Regions from separate parts of the Kluyvera chengduensis genome, predicted to be linked through region 2. Evidence: predicted binding sites of a transcription regulator. Region 2 holds the regulator's gene; each other region holds the start of a gene.
What was found. Region 2 encodes ArgR, which controls arginine synthesis, uptake and breakdown. Its sites were predicted from a motif close to ANTGAATAAAAATACANT; they were not measured.
Positions count from the first base shown of each region.

Region 1 (3,769 bases), on a different contig from region 2:
TACTCGATAACATTGGTATCAGGCGCCTGCTGCAAACGCGCCATCTGAAGTTGAAGAATCTGCGGCTGGATGGCATCAATGATCTGCTGCTCGCTTTTCCCCGACTCTTTCATCTGCGCAGCCTGATTACGAATACGCTCCCAAAGCTCGGGTTCCTGCGCTTTAAGCACCTGATAAACCGGCATCGCCAGCATCGCATTTTCAAACTTCTGTGCTTCGCTCAGACCATAGTCCGGATTTTCTCGCGGGATCAGATAGTGCACATCGAACAGATTCCAGCCGACGATTGCAACGACAAAAATCACCCCGCCCGCGACCTTGCCAATCCAGCCTTTTTTGCGAAAGACACCAACGATGATGGCGATAACCGCCCCGATATACCCTGCCAGTAATACGTGTGCCCAGTTCATTGATTATCCTTAGCCAAATCGATAAATATGCCGGGAATTATGCTTTCCCGTACGGTATGTCGATTATTACGGCAAAGGTGGGGTATTTCCAGCCACCAGATTTTTCTACCGAACTATGCGGCACACCGCTGTGGAAGCGGAACTCGTCATCTGATGAAGTGATGAGCGAGGCTTCCACTTCACCGAAGAAACGCACTCGCTCGCTGATATCACCGTCAGCGATTTGCTGCGCCAGCGTGAGGTAATCCTGATAGTGCCGCGCTTCAGAACGCAGTAGCGATAGGTAAAACGCCTGCAGATCGTCATCCAGATACGGCGCCAGCGCGGCAAACCGTTCGCAGGATCGGGCCTCGATGTACGCGCCACAAATCAGCTTATCAATCAGCGTCAGCGGCTCATGCGTACGCACCTCTTTGAGCATCCCTTTGGCGTAGCGACTGGCGGTGATTTTCACGTACGGAATATGGCGCTTTAGCATCGCTTCGCGCACCTGCGAGAAGTGGTGCAGCTCCTCTTTAATCAACAACACCATGCTGTCGATAAGCTGCCGTCCCCACGGGTCGTCGGTCTGCGGCATCATGCTTTTGTTAATCTGCTTATTCAGCGCGGCGAAATCCGGCTCCTCGCCTTCGCGAAAGGTAAAGGCCTCATACGGTTTCAGCCAGTCGAGCAGCGCCTGCGCGCCGTCTTTATCCGCCACATATTTACGCACCAGCAGCATCGCGGTTTGCGCCGCTTTCAGCTCACAAACTAAATGGTCGGTCAGCAGCAAAGGAAGGTTGGCCGGATCGCGGGCTGTATCGAGCCATGCCTGGGGCGTTTTGCAATGCAGGAAGTTAAGAACCGGGGAGAGTATTTGCGGGTAATCCATGCCAAAATCCTTGCCCGACGGCAGCGGGCGCTGCCGTCGGATATATGATGACTTAGTGACGTACGCCGTCGTCTTCTTCGTCGACAAAATCTTCGTCGTCGTCATCGCCTTCTTCGCCGTTCGGGTCTTCGTAGTAGGTTCCCCAACCGTCGTATTCCACTTCGAACTTCTCAGCCAGGTTCATCAGTTGTTCAACCTGCGCGTCGATAAGCTCAGCATTCAGCGCGCTTTCGCTCAGGATATCGCAGCAGATCACGGTGTCGCCTTCTTCCACTTCCAGCTCTTCCGGTTCCGTCACTTCGTAGCCCAGCTTGAACGCTTCTACCGCTGCTTTCTCCAGACTTTCGAAATCGTCCGCGGAGAGGTGATGTTCGATGGTGTACAGCGCATCAGGATCGCTACCGTCTTCCAGCAGTTCTTCAATGATCAGACGGGTCTCTTCGCGCTGTTCTTCCAGATGTTCAGGGTTTGCCATGGCTCGTTCCTCATAATGTGGCTGATACTCTTATTGTCACATACCGTTGCCATTGCCTCCACCTTTCCGATAAAGATTTGTTATTGGGGTTGCAAATGAATATTCATCCATATAAAGTGAATTTTAATTCAATAAGTGGCTTGAGCCAGGTGAGGGAATTATGTCTACTCTGTATAAAAAGAACTTCTTAAAATTACTCGATTTTACCCCTGCAGAAATCACCACGCTGCTGCAGCTCGCAGCAAAGCTAAAAGCGGATAAAAAAAGCGGCGCGGAGTCGCCGAACCTGACCGGTAAAAACATCGCGCTCATCTTCGAAAAAGACTCAACCCGTACACGATGCTCTTTCGAAGTTGCCGCATACGATCAGGGTGCTCGCGTCACTTATCTTGGATCCAGCGGCAGCCAAATTGGCCACAAAGAATCGATTAAAGACACCGCTCGCGTGCTGGGCCGTATGTACGATGGCATCCAGTACCGTGGCTACGGCCAGGAAGTGGTGGAAACATTGGCTGAATACTCCGGCGTGCCGGTGTGGAACGGTCTGACCGATGAGTTCCATCCGACCCAACTGCTGGCGGATCTGCTCACCATGCAGGAACACCTGCCGGGCAAAGCGTTCAATGAAATGACGCTGGTTTATGCAGGCGATGCGCGTAATAACATGGGTAACTCCATGCTGGAAGCGGCGGCGTTAACCGGTCTCGACCTGCGTCTTGTCGCACCGCAGGAATGCTGGCCGGAAGCGAGCCTGGTGGCGGAATGCAAAGCGCTGGCGCAGAAGAACGGCGGCAACGTTACGCTAACGGAAGATATTGCCGCAGGCGTGAAGGGCGCGGACTTTATCTACACCGACGTGTGGGTATCGATGGGCGAAGCCAAAGAGAAGTGGGCGGAGCGTATTGCGCTGCTGCGCGGCTATCAGGTAAACAGCGCCATGATGAAGCTGACCGGCAATCCGCAGGTGAAATTCCTGCACTGCCTGCCTGCGTTCCACGATGACCAGACCACGCTGGGTAAGAAAATGGCCGCTGAATACGGCATGCACGGTGGAATGGAAGTGACCGACGAGGTCTTTGAATCTCCGGCCAGCATCGTATTCGATCAGGCGGAAAACCGGATGCACACCATCAAAGCGGTGATGGTCGCGACGCTAAGCAAATAACGACAACCTTAACGTTGTGCCTGATGGCGCTTCGCTTATCAGGCCTACGCACCATGTAGGCCGGATAAGGAGAAGCCGCCATCCGGCAATCTGTTTATTACTCAACCAGCAGCTTAATAACCGCTTTACGCACTTTCGCAGGCTGCCCTACCGCGCACAGCGGCTTGTGGACTTCGCCCGGGTAGAAGACCACGAAGTCACCTTCGCTCATCACTACCATCTTTTCCTGTACGCCTTCCGGCAGAAACGCGATGTCTTTGTCCGCCAGCCAGTCGGTGTCCGGCTCGCCCGCAGGCTGGGTGCTGAACGCCATCCCTTCCTGACCTTTCAGCACCACCTGGATATCCAGATAGCGCGCATGATACTCCGCACGACGGTCAGCATACGGCTCGGTCATGTTCTCAGAGATCATATAGAACAGGCGGTTGCCGTCGATGTCATATTTCCCTTCTGGGGTGGCATCGGTAACGTTCGCCATAAGGTGGATGATGGCCTGACGCAGCTCTTCCGGCAGCCAGGACTGAAGGTGATGGATGTTGCCAATAATCATGATGACTCCACGAATAAAACAATGTTTCAATTTTCAGTTGTTATACGTAAATTCGCGTTACCATACCAGTACTTTTTATCATGATTCTGCCGCCCTGCCGGTTTAGCGCACACTTTACGCGGCTTGCGTAAACGTCGAATTTAAATTCATAAAAAGCGAATACTCATTCTATAAGAATCGTTTTCGTTGATTAAAATGTGAATCAGACGCTTGATTGCCGGATAAAGCTGCGTATAATGCCACCCGTTTTGCCGGGAGGAATTATGGTTCAGTGTGTACGACATCGCGTCTTACCGCG
Region 1 covers NZ_JBIQOI010000007.1:50,627-54,395, forward strand. Annotated here, with positions in the region: gene ACH1XZ_RS16975 (topoisomerase II) at 1-410, opposite strand, end outside; partial or broken gene miaE (tRNA isopentenyl-2-thiomethyl-A-37 hydroxylase MiaE) at 529-1,281, opposite strand; gene rraB (ribonuclease E inhibitor RraB) at 1,334-1,756, opposite strand; gene argF (ornithine carbamoyltransferase) at 1,917-2,921, shown strand; gene ACH1XZ_RS16995 (YhcH/YjgK/YiaL family protein) at 3,019-3,471, opposite strand; gene ACH1XZ_RS17000 (pyrBI operon leader peptide) at 3,735-3,769, shown strand, end outside.
Region 1: a site for ArgR is predicted at 1,872-1,889, ahead of argF (ornithine carbamoyltransferase). Genes of this name have one in related genera too.

Region 2 (3,769 bases):
GAAGGTTCGGTGCTGGGGTTAGAAGAGTACCTCGAAGTGAAGACGTTGCACATTGGGGGGCTTTAGTCTGTTGAATGGGATGAGGGCGTAAGATGAAAATCTATACTTTTGATTTTGACGAGATAGAGGATCAGGGCGATTTTTACCGGGAGTTCGCCCGTCTCTTTGCCCTCGATCGCGAGAAGATCCGCGATCTGGACACGTTGTGGGATGTGGTGACCAGCAAAGAAATTCCGTTACCCGTGGAGATTGAATTCCTTCATCTGGACGAAAAGCAGCGCCGACGTTACGGTGCGCTTATTCTGCTCTTTGATGAAGCAGAAGAAGAGCTGGAAGGGATGCTGCGTTTTAACGTTCAGCGCGGATAAAAAAAAAGCCCTCGCCAAAAAGCGAGGGCAAGTCGTCGGTCAAGACGACGAGGGTTTATTTGTACAGCTCAGCTGTAGCGTGCCAATGGTCACCGGTACGTGCTTCGATAATACGATAGCTGCTAGCACCTTCTTTCTCTGCTTTTGCGGCTAGCTCACTACGCATATCCATCGGGTCGCTACCAATCTGTGAAACAGAGATGGTGCCCATTGATTGCAGGTTCTGCGCCTGGTCCTGACTTACCTGATGTGCTGCGGCGCTTGCGCCGAAAGAAAGTACAGATGCCAGACCAAGGGATGCGATGATAATTGCGCTTTTCATATTCTTACTCCTCACCTTATTTTGCAGCGGTGAGAGGATGTTGTTGCTGATTCCTGGGACCGCTGTGGAAATTTTTACTGAATGCCGACGTATTGCTTCACACTGACTTATTTGTACAGTTCAGCCGTTGCGTGCCAATGGTCACCGGTACGCGCTTCAATGATGCGGTAAGAAGATGCACCTTGCTCTTCCGCTTTTTTGTTCAGCATTTCATGCATGTCCATCGGGTTTGAACCGACAGAGCCGACAGAAACGGTGCCGAGTGCCTGACGCGTTTGTGCCTGTTCGCTGTTGATAGAGTCAGCGGCGAAAGCGCCAAACGAGATAACAGATAGGATGCTCAGAGCGGCAACGGTTGTTTTGATTTTCATGATACTCACCTCGTCGTATTTTTTTGGAGGGTCTTTGTTTTGTGACCCTCATCACGAAATTAAGTATACACTAATCACGTAAAATATTAATACCACGCTAATTGTTTCCGGTGTAATTAGTTGTCAGGAATCGTCATTTTTAGAAGATATAGGTATAAAAAAGCGCATATTTTGGCAAAGTTAATCGTCAATAATGCGTAAAATCAAACGGATAGGATAATTTGATGTTTTGTGCGGTTAAGTTGAGATATATTCACTGGAATTATGATTTTGGACGAAAAATCGCACTAAATGCTAACGAAGCGGCAGTAGAAACGGTGGATAAGCTGGTGGGAAAGCGGACTCCTCCGGAGGGACCAGAGGAGTATCACGAGGGATTACAGCTCCTGTTCAAACAGAACCTGAATGGCCTCGTAGAGATCTTTAACAGTGAAGCCTCGAGCGGGTGTGGTGAAGATAGTGTCATCACCGGCAATGCTGCCGAGAATACCTTCAGCCTTGCCTAAAGAGTCCAGAAGGCGCGCGATAAGCTGCGCAGCGCCTGGGCTGGTATGAATCACAACGACAGCGTCGTTGTAGTCAATGTCCAGGACCAGATTCTTCAATGGGCTGGTGGTAGTCGGTACACCCAGTTCTGCTGGCAGGCAGTAAACCATTTCCATTTTGGCGTTGCGGGTACGCACTGCGCCAAACTTTGTCAGCATACGAGAGACTTTGGATTGGTTGATATTATCGAAGCCTTCTTCCTGTAGGGCCTGAACAATTTCGCCCTGAGAGCTAAATTTTTCTTCCTTCAGTAACGCTTTAAAGGCTTTAACTAATTCTTCTTGTTTAGTTGAACTTCGCATAAGTCACCCGAGTATGGTGGTGAAATTAACATTATTATGCATATAGGTGAATTTTTATGCAAAACAATTTATCCCAAGAGGCTAGGCCAAATAGAGAAAGGCCGGATTTTAGCAAAAATTAGGCCTAAGAAACATGCCTATATCACGGGATACAAATAAGTTAAAAGTAAATGAATTGTTATTAAATTGCTGTTGTTTTACGCAACATGCTGAGTATATTGTAATCGATAGTTGATGAAAGTTTGGTTTCGTAGATAGACCTTTTTCTGGGAGTAGTGCGGTAACGCCAGCAATGCTGCTGTCATACCCGCATTCTGTAAGCAATTATATTGTAATTATTTACCTTGTGAATTAAGGTCGCCGCAACGGAGTAACAACAGGTATCTCTTGCGTCGGTTATGCGGTCCACGACAGGTTATTACCTGAATGTCATTAACCATAATAAGGAGTTTAGGATGAAAGTCGCAGTCCTTGGTGCCGCCGGCGGTATTGGCCAGGCGCTTGCCCTACTACTAAAGACCCAACTGCCTTCTGGTTCAGAACTCTCCCTCTATGATATTGCCCCCGTCACGCCTGGCGTGGCTGTCGATCTCAGCCATATTCCTACTGATGTCAACATCAAAGGATTCTCCGGAGAAGATGCGACGCCTGCGCTGGTAGGGGCGGATGTTGTCCTGATCTCTGCTGGGGTGGCACGTAAGCCCGGTATGGATCGCTCCGATCTGTTTAACGTTAACGCCGGGATTGTCAAAAACCTGGTGCAGCAAATTGCAAAAACCGCGCCTAAAGCCTGTATTGGCATTATTACCAACCCGGTCAACACCACCGTGGCCATTGCCGCCGAAGTGCTGAAGAAAGCGGGCGTATACGACAAAAACAAACTGTTTGGTGTTACAACGCTGGACATCATCCGCTCCAATACCTTTGTGGCTGAGCTGAAAGGTAAAAAATGCGGTGACGTCGAGGTCCCGGTCATCGGCGGTCACTCCGGCGTAACGATTCTTCCTTTATTGTCGCAAATCCCAGGGGTCAGCTTCTCTGAACAAGAAGTCAATGACCTGACCAAGCGTATCCAGAATGCGGGTACCGAAGTGGTTGAAGCAAAAGCCGGTGGCGGCTCAGCAACCCTGTCCATGGGCCAGGCTGCTGCACGCTTTGGCTTGTCCCTGGTTCGCGCTCTGCAGGGCGAGAAAGGGGTGGTTGAATGTGCCTATGTTGAAGGCGATGGCGAATATGCCCGCTTCTTCTCACAGCCGCTGCTGCTGGGTAAAAATGGAATTGAAGAACGTCAGTCTATCGGCAAACTGAGCGCTTACGAACAGCAGGCGCTGGAAGGGATGCTGGATACGTTGAGAAAAGACATTCAGCTTGGCGAAGATTTTATCAATAAATAGAGTGCGATGCCGGAACGTTCGTTCCGGCTTCTTACGGGTTGCCTGCTTGTAAACAGGTTACTCGATCAAGCGTTAAATCTGCTAAACTCCCCGCGTCTTATCGGTTATTAACGAGAACGTCGTGAAAAAGATCCAAAGAAAGCAAACTCGCGATCACATTACCCAAATGCTGCGCTACGAGATTCTCTCCGGCAATATTCGTGCGGGAGAAGAACTGGCGCAGGAAAGTATTGCTGAACAGCTGGGGCTTTCGCGCATGCCAGTTCGCGAGGCGCTGCAGTCGCTTGAGCAGGAAGGGTTTTTGATTCGTCTGCCCAATCGGCATATGCAGGTTGCGCACCAGGAGCCTGACCACGTCAGCCATATTTTTCGCGTCATTGCGGCGACGGCGGCAGAGTTGTTTTCGCTTATTCCGGCGACGGTGTCTGAGGTGCTGAGTGCACGTGCACAGGCGCTGGCGAGTTCG
Region 2 covers NZ_JBIQOI010000004.1:282,084-285,852, reverse strand. Annotated here, with positions in the region: gene ACH1XZ_RS13975 (NAD-dependent succinate-semialdehyde dehydrogenase) at 1-66, shown strand, start outside; gene ACH1XZ_RS13970 (barstar family protein) at 93-368, shown strand; gene yhcN-B (DUF1471 family stress response protein YhcN-B) at 424-690, opposite strand; gene yhcN (peroxide/acid stress response protein YhcN) at 798-1,061, opposite strand; gene argR (transcriptional regulator ArgR) at 1,439-1,909, opposite strand; gene mdh (malate dehydrogenase) at 2,365-3,303, shown strand; gene ACH1XZ_RS13945 (GntR family transcriptional regulator) at 3,425-3,769, shown strand, end outside.

Region 3 (3,769 bases), on a different contig from region 2:
GCAGTTGCTCCGCGTGACGCCATGAGGCGATATCCACCGGGCGACCCAGCGTACGCGCCGCATCAAGCGCCGCGTTCACCTTCACAATCATCCCGTCGGTAATAATGCCCTGTTCGATAAGCTGTTCGGCCTTCTCTGCGGTCATTTCAGCAATACGCTGGCCTTTACCGTCGAGAATACCGCTTACGTCGGAGAGCAGAATCAGGTCTGCGCCAAGCGTTGCCGCCAGCGCAGTTGCCGCCTGGTCAGCGTTGACGTTCATCAGTTGCCCTTCGGCGGTCACACCGATAGAGCTCACCACCGGCAGGAAACCACCTTCCAGCAGCAGATTAATCAGTTTAGGCGAACCCGGCTGTGCCAGACCCACGTGGCCCAGTTCTTCATCCAGCTTAGTAACCTGCACACTGTCGCCATCGCCGAGGAACAGACCAACGGAGGCGATATCATGCTTCTTCGCCCACGCCAGCAGCGTTTTGTTGGCGGTACCCGCCAGCGCGCCGGTAATAATGTCGATTTGATCGGCAGGCGTGACGCGCAGACCATTTTTCTTTTTCACCGGCAGGTTAAGCTGTTTCATTAGCTCATCTACCACGCAGCCGCCGCCGTGGACAATCACCAGCGGGCGCTGATGCGACTCGCGGTAGTTGACCAGCGCGGTAAACAGACGCTCCAGCGCCTCTTCGCTATCCAGTAACACGCCGCCCAGTTTGATAATTAATGGATTCATCATCGTCACACCTTAAATAAGAGACTGCGTCTCAGCGAAGCCGAAACGGATATTGGCGCACTGCACGGCCTGTGCGGCAGCGCCTTTCAATAGGTTGTCTTCAGTGGCCACGACGATCAGGTGCTCGCCCTGCACCGCAAAACCGATATCGCAGAACGGCAGGCCGACCACGTTTTTCAGTGCCGGAACGCCCTTCTCGTATAAACGTACCATCGGCTTGTCGCCGTAGGCCTGTTGTAAGGTTTCCGCCACCTGCGCGTGGGTCACGCCCGGCTTCAAACGGCAGGTAATGGTTTCCAGAATACCGCGCGGGAAGTTGCCCAAGTGCGGGGTGAAAATCACCTCCGCGCCCAAGTGGCTGGCGATTTCCGGCTGATGGCGATGAGTGAACACGCCGTACGGCTGCAGGCTCACTTCGCAGAAGCTATTGGAGATAGCCGCTTTACGCCCCGCGCCGCTCACGCCGCTGGTCGCGTTGATCACCGGCCACTGGTTGAGATCCAGCAGATCGGCATCAATCAGAGGTTTCAGGGAAAGCTGCGCCGCCGTCGGGTAACAGCCCGGCACCGCAATCAGGTTCGCCTCTTTCAGCGCCTCGGCGCTCCACTCGGCCAGACCATACACCGCCTGCGCCAGCAGCTCAGGGTGCTGATGGGTAAACCCGTAGTATTTTTCATAGAAGGCGCCGTCGTTCACGCGGAACGCACCGGAAAGGTCGAACACCACGCAGCCTGCCGCGAGGAACTGCGGGGCCAGATCGTGACTCACTTCGTGGGCAGTCGCCAGGAACACCACATCAACACCGGCGCTGAACTCGCTGATGTCGGACATCGGCTGCAGCGGCAGATCGACAATCCCTTTCAGCTGTGGATGCAAATCGGAGATTAACTTTCCTGCATCATTGCTTTGCGCTGAGACCGTCAAAGCGGTTATGTTCATATGAGGATGGCGATTTACATAGGTCACAAGCTCTGCGCCAGCGTAACCGCTCGCGCCCACAATCAGCGTATTCAACATCGGGGCTGTTCACCTTCTTATGTCCGTTTGCCTGATTAAGCGTTTTCTATTCACCCTACCGTTGGTGGGTTTTCTTACGCCTAATGATAATGTATTTTTATTCACAAATACTGCATGAATATTGATACTATCATGACCCGAGGTGTGTCAACAATGAAAAACAATTTACCCCCATTTATCGAGATTTACCGTGCGTTGATCGGCACTCCTTCCATCAGTGCAACCGAAGAAGCGCTCGATCAGAGCAATGCGTCTTTAATCACTCTGCTTGCTGACTGGTTCGCCTCATTAGGCTTCAACGTTGAGGTACAGCCGGTTCCCGGCACGCGCAATAAATTCAATCTGCTGGCCAGCACCGGACACGGCGCGGGCGGGCTGCTGCTCGCCGGTCATACCGATACCGTGCCGTTCGACGACGGCCGCTGGACCCGCGACCCGTTTACCCTCACCGAGCATGACAACAAGCTCTACGGTCTGGGCACTGCCGACATGAAAGGCTTCTTCGCCTTTATTCTGGACGCGCTGCGTGATGTTGACGTGACGACGCTGAAAAAGCCGCTCTATATTCTGGCAACCGCCGATGAAGAGACCAGCATGGCGGGCGCGCGTTACTTCTCTGAATCCACCGCGCTTCGCCCGGACTGCGCCATCATCGGCGAACCGACTTCGCTACAGCCGGTGCGCGCGCATAAAGGTCATATGTCGAACGCCATCCGCGTGATGGGCCAGTCCGGCCACTCCAGCGACCCGGCGCGCGGCGTCAACGCCATTGAAATTATGCACGACGCCATTGGCCGCGTGATGCAGCTGCGCGACTCACTGAAAGAGCGCTATCACTACGACGCGTTCACCGTGCCGTATCCAACGCTCAACCTCGGCAGCCTTCACGGCGGCGATGCCTCCAACCGTATCTGCGCCTGTTGCGAACTACACATGGACATCCGTCCGTTGCCGGGCATGACCTTGAACGATCTGAACGGCCTGCTCGACGAAGCCCTTGAGCCGGTCAGCGCCCAGTGGCCGGGCCGCCTGACGATTAGCGAGCTGCACCCACCGATTCCAGGCTATGAATGCCCACCGGATCACCAGCTGGTTCAGGTGCTGGAAAAACTGCTCGGTACCAAGACCGAAGTGGTGAATTACTGCACCGAAGCACCGTTTATCCAGACCCTGTGCCCGACCATCGTCCTGGGCCCAGGCTCGATTAACCAAGCGCACCAGCCGGACGAATACCTGGAAACGCGCTTTATTAAGCCGACGCGCGAATTAATTACCCAGGTCGTGCATCACTTCTGCTGGCACTAATGTGTTCTGCCCGGTGGCGATATGCTTACCGGGCCTCCCCCGCCCGTAGGCCGGATAAGCGCAGCGCCATCCGGCATATCTCCGCCCCCGCTTTCCCGCGATCACCTTCACATTTTCATAAGCATTTCTTATCTGGCACGATACGAATTAACTTTCATAAATTGTCGCGATTTATTCGTTTGCTGAAGCGATTTCGCAGCAATTGACGTACGGGTTTTTACGTGGCTTTATAAAAGAGGTGTCTTTATCTCGCCCTTACGTTCCAGGGGTTGGGATATAACAAAATAAAATGAGATGGGGTGTCTGGGTTAATGAACGAACAATATTCCGCATTGCGTAGTAATGTCAGTATGCTCGGTAAAGTGCTAGGCGATACCATCAAGGATGCGCTTGGTGAGAACATTCTTGACCGTGTAGAAACGATCCGTAAGTTGTCCAAATCTTCTCGTGCGGGCAACGAAGCCAATCGCCAGGAGCTGCTCACCACGCTGCAGAACCTGTCCAACGATGAACTGCTGCCGGTCGCCCGCGCGTTCAGTCAGTTCCTGAACCTGGCTAACACCGCCGAGCAGTACCACAGCATTTCGCCAAAAGGCGAAGCGGCAAGCAACCCGGAAGTGATTGCTCGTACCCTGCGTAAACTCAAAGACCAACCCAATCTCGACGAAACCACGATTAAAAAAGCCGTTGAATCCCTGTCGCTGGAGCTGGTGCTCACCG
Region 3 covers NZ_JBIQOI010000012.1:9,880-13,648, forward strand. Annotated here, with positions in the region: gene argB (acetylglutamate kinase) at 1-730, opposite strand, end outside; gene argC (N-acetyl-gamma-glutamyl-phosphate reductase) at 740-1,744, opposite strand; gene argE (acetylornithine deacetylase) at 1,898-3,049, shown strand; gene ppc (phosphoenolpyruvate carboxylase) at 3,361-3,769, shown strand, end outside.
Region 3: a site for ArgR is predicted at 1,833-1,850, ahead of argC (N-acetyl-gamma-glutamyl-phosphate reductase). Genes of this name have one in related genera too.

Region 4 (3,769 bases), on a different contig from region 2:
CGCAGCACCCAGATATGCGGGTTTTGCGCCAGCAGCGGAATAAAACCCTGCTCGCCGGGAATAAAATCGATAAAGGCTTCGTCGAGGATAAGCTGAATATTCAGCGCGTTGCAGCGTTCGGCCACCGCCAGCAGCAGCGCACGCTCCGGCAGCAGCCCGGTCGGGTTATTCGGGGTGCAGATAAACAGGCAGTCCAGTTCGGAGGTTAACGCATCGAGCAGACGAGAGGTTAGCTGCCAGCCGTCCGCTTCGCGCAGTGCGAAGGTTTCAATCTCGCAGTCGAGGGTTTCCAGCGCCCGGCGATATTCGGCAAAGCCCGGCGCGACCACCATTGCCCGCCGTGGCTTCAGGCCGTGGACGAGGGTGAAAATCGACTCGGTTTCGCCATTGCCCGCCAGGCACCACGCCGCAGGCACGCCGTGATGCGCCGCCAGCGCCTGATGTAGCTGCTGGTAGTCAACGTCCGGGTAGCGTTCGGCGCAGGAGAGCTGGGCAACGATCGCCTGCTTCAGGCTTTCGGGCATGCCCAGCGGATTGATGTTGGCGCTGAAGTCCAGTAACTGCTCGGCGGTCAGGCCGATCAGCGCCGCCGCTTCGCGCGTGTTGCCGCCGTGGGCGCTTTTCAGCCGTGACATGGCCGATTACCCGCGCCGTGCCAGCGTCGCGCCGTCGGCAAAGTAGGCTTTAATCCCGGCGAGAATTGATTCGGCCACTTCCTGCTGGAAGGTGGCGGTTTTGAGCTTACGCTCCTCTTCAACGTTACTGATAAACGCCGTTTCGACGAGGATCGATGGAATATCCGGCGCTTTCAGTACCGCAAAGCCGGCCTGCTCCACCTGGTTTTTATGCAGGTCGTTCACCTGCCCCAGCTTTTTCAGCACCGCTTTACCAAACTTCAGGCTGTCGGCGATGGTCAGCGACTGCACCATATCGAACATGGTGTGGTCGACGTAGCGGTCGCCGCTCTTGCTGACACCACCGATTAAATCCGAGGCGTTCTGGGTTTGGGCGAGGTATTTCGCCGCGGTACTGGTGGCCCCTTTGGTCGACAGGGCAAAGACCGATGAGCCGCTCGGCTGGCGGCTGGTGAACGCATCCGCATGAATGGAGACGAACAGGTCGGCGCGCTGCTTCTGCGCTTTCGCCACCCGCACCTTCAGCGGAATAAAGATATCTTCGTTGCGCGTCATGTAGGCTTTCATGTTGCCTTCTTTTTCAATCAGCGCGCGCAGGCGACGGGCAATTTGCAGCACCACGTCTTTCTCCCGCGTTTTGTATTTACCCACCGCGCCGGAGTCTTCGCCGCCGTGGCCGGGGTCAAGCATAATAACAATCGGACGGTCGCGCCCGGCTTTGCCAGGTTGAGGGCCGCTTTGCGATGGCGGCACCTGCTTTTCAAGGTCGCCCTTGTTGTAGTCTTCCAGCAGCGCCAGCAGCGGGTCCTGCTGTTCTTTGCTGCTCGCCGGGTAGAGATCCATCACCAGACGTTCTTTAAATTCTGCCACGGGCGCGAGGGCGAAGAGCTGCGGCTTCACGTCCTGCTTGAGTTCAAACACCATGCGCACCGTTTGCGGATCAAACTGCCCGACGCGCGCAGATTTAATAAACGGATCGTCGCTGCGGATCTGCGCTCCCATGCCTTTCAGCACCGAGTTCAGGTTAACCCCTTCGAGGTCGACCACCAGACGGTCAGGATTGCTCAACGCAAACTGTCGATACTTGAGCTCACGGCTGGACTCCACCGTTACGCGCGTGTAGCTGGACGCAGGCCATATGCGCACCGCCACCACCTGACTGACGGCAGCTAACCCGACCTGACTTACGCTTAACAACCACATGGCGCCGGCACCTTGTAGCAGGCGACGACGGCTCAAAGACTGACTTCCCGACATGCTCCATCCCAGGCAAAAAAAGTGATCAAAGAATTCGCATAATACGATTGACCGGAAACTGTAACTAAAGCCGCATAAACTGTCATCTATAAAAGGGTAAACATTCGTTGAATCAGCGAAATTTGGCCGGAGATTTTCCAATGTTTAAGCAAATTGTGGCTTGCGTTTCCGGCAAAAACAGAATAAAAATACATTAATTACGAATAATCATGCATTGAGGGTTGTGCCGTGGTGAAGGAACGTAGAACCGAACTGGTAGAGGGGTTTCGTCATACCGTCCCCTATATTAACGCCCACCGGGGGAAGACGTTTGTCATCATGCTTGGCGGCGAAGCCATTGAGCATGAAAACTTTTCCAGCATCGTCAACGATATTGGCCTGCTGCACAGCCTGGGCATTCGCCTGGTGCTGGTCTATGGCGCGCGTCCGCAAATCGACGCCAATCTGGCCGAGCATCACCATGAGCCAACCTATCACAAACATATCCGCGTCACCGATACCAAAACCCTTGAGCTGGTGAAACAGGCCGCGGGGCTGCTGCAGCTGGATATTACCGCCCGCCTGTCGATGAGCCTCAACAATACCCCGCTGCAGGGTGCGCACATCAACGTGGTCAGCGGTAACTTTATCATCGCTCAGCCGCTCGGTGTGGACGACGGTATCGACTACTGCCACAGCGGACGCATTCGCCGTATCGATGAAGAAGCCATTCACCGCCAGCTCGACAGCGGCGCTATCGTGCTGATGGGCCCGGTCGCCGTTTCGGTGACCGGTGAGAGCTTTAACCTGACCTCGGAAGAGATTGCCACCCAACTGGCAATCAAGCTGAAGGCCGAGAAGATGATCGGCTTCTGCTCCTCACAGGGGGTGTTTAACGAAGCGGGCGATATTGTCTCTGAGCTGTTCCCGAACGAAGCTCAGGCGCGCATTGAAGAGCTGGAAAAAGAAGGCGACTACCTTTCCGGCACCGCGCGTTTCCTGCGCGGCGCGGTAAAAGCCTGCCGCAGCGGGGTACGCCGCTGCCACCTGATCAGCTATCAGGAAGACGGGACACTGTTACAGGAACTGTTCTCCCGTGACGGTATCGGTACGCAGATTGTGATGGAGAGCTCCGAGCAAATTCGCCGGGCCACCATCAACGATATCGGCGGCATTCTGGATCTGATCGCGCCGCTGGAGCAGCAGGGTATTCTGGTGCGCCGCTCCCGCGAACAGTTGGAGATGGAGATCGATAAATTCACCATTATTCAGCGTGATAACACCACGATTGCCTGCGCCGCACTTTATCCTTTCCCGGAGGAGAAAATTGGTGAGATGGCCTGCGTAGCAGTGCACCCGGATTACCGAAGCTCCTCACGCGGTGAAATGCTGTTGCAACGGATTGCCTCTCAGGCGAAGCAGATGGGGCTTAATCATCTGTTTGTGCTGACGACGCGCAGTATTCATTGGTTCCAGGAGCGCGGCTTTAAGCCGGTGGACGTGGAGCTGCTGCCGGAGAGTAAGAAGCAGCTTTATAACTATCAGCGCCGGTCGAAGGTGTTGATGACGGATTTGGTGTAAGAGAGAAAATGCCTGATGGCGCTGCGCTTATCAGGCCTACAAAAGCCTAACTTCGCGCCGATCGGTCCCCTCGCCCCTCTGGGGAGAGGGTTAGGGTGAGGGGATTGTGGGCTCGGCGTTAAACCCTCACCCCAGCCCTCTCCCTTAAAAAGGGAGAGGGGGCAGTTCGAGCAAATCTTTAAGACCCTATTCCATCTCTGCAAAAATCGCCGACAACCCACTGCGTCGTTCGGTGCGCGTGGAAATCGCCTGTGCGAGCAGGTTTTTATCGGCGTACATCGACAGCCGCGCTTTGGCGCGGGTTATCGCCGTATAGA
Region 4 covers NZ_JBIQOI010000005.1:114,572-118,340, reverse strand. Annotated here, with positions in the region: gene cobD (threonine-phosphate decarboxylase CobD) at 1-635, opposite strand, end outside; gene amiC (N-acetylmuramoyl-L-alanine amidase AmiC) at 642-1,892, opposite strand; gene argA (amino-acid N-acetyltransferase) at 2,121-3,452, shown strand; gene recD (exodeoxyribonuclease V subunit alpha) at 3,639-3,769, opposite strand, start outside.
Region 4: a site for ArgR is predicted at 2,070-2,087, ahead of argA (amino-acid N-acetyltransferase). Genes of this name have one in related genera too.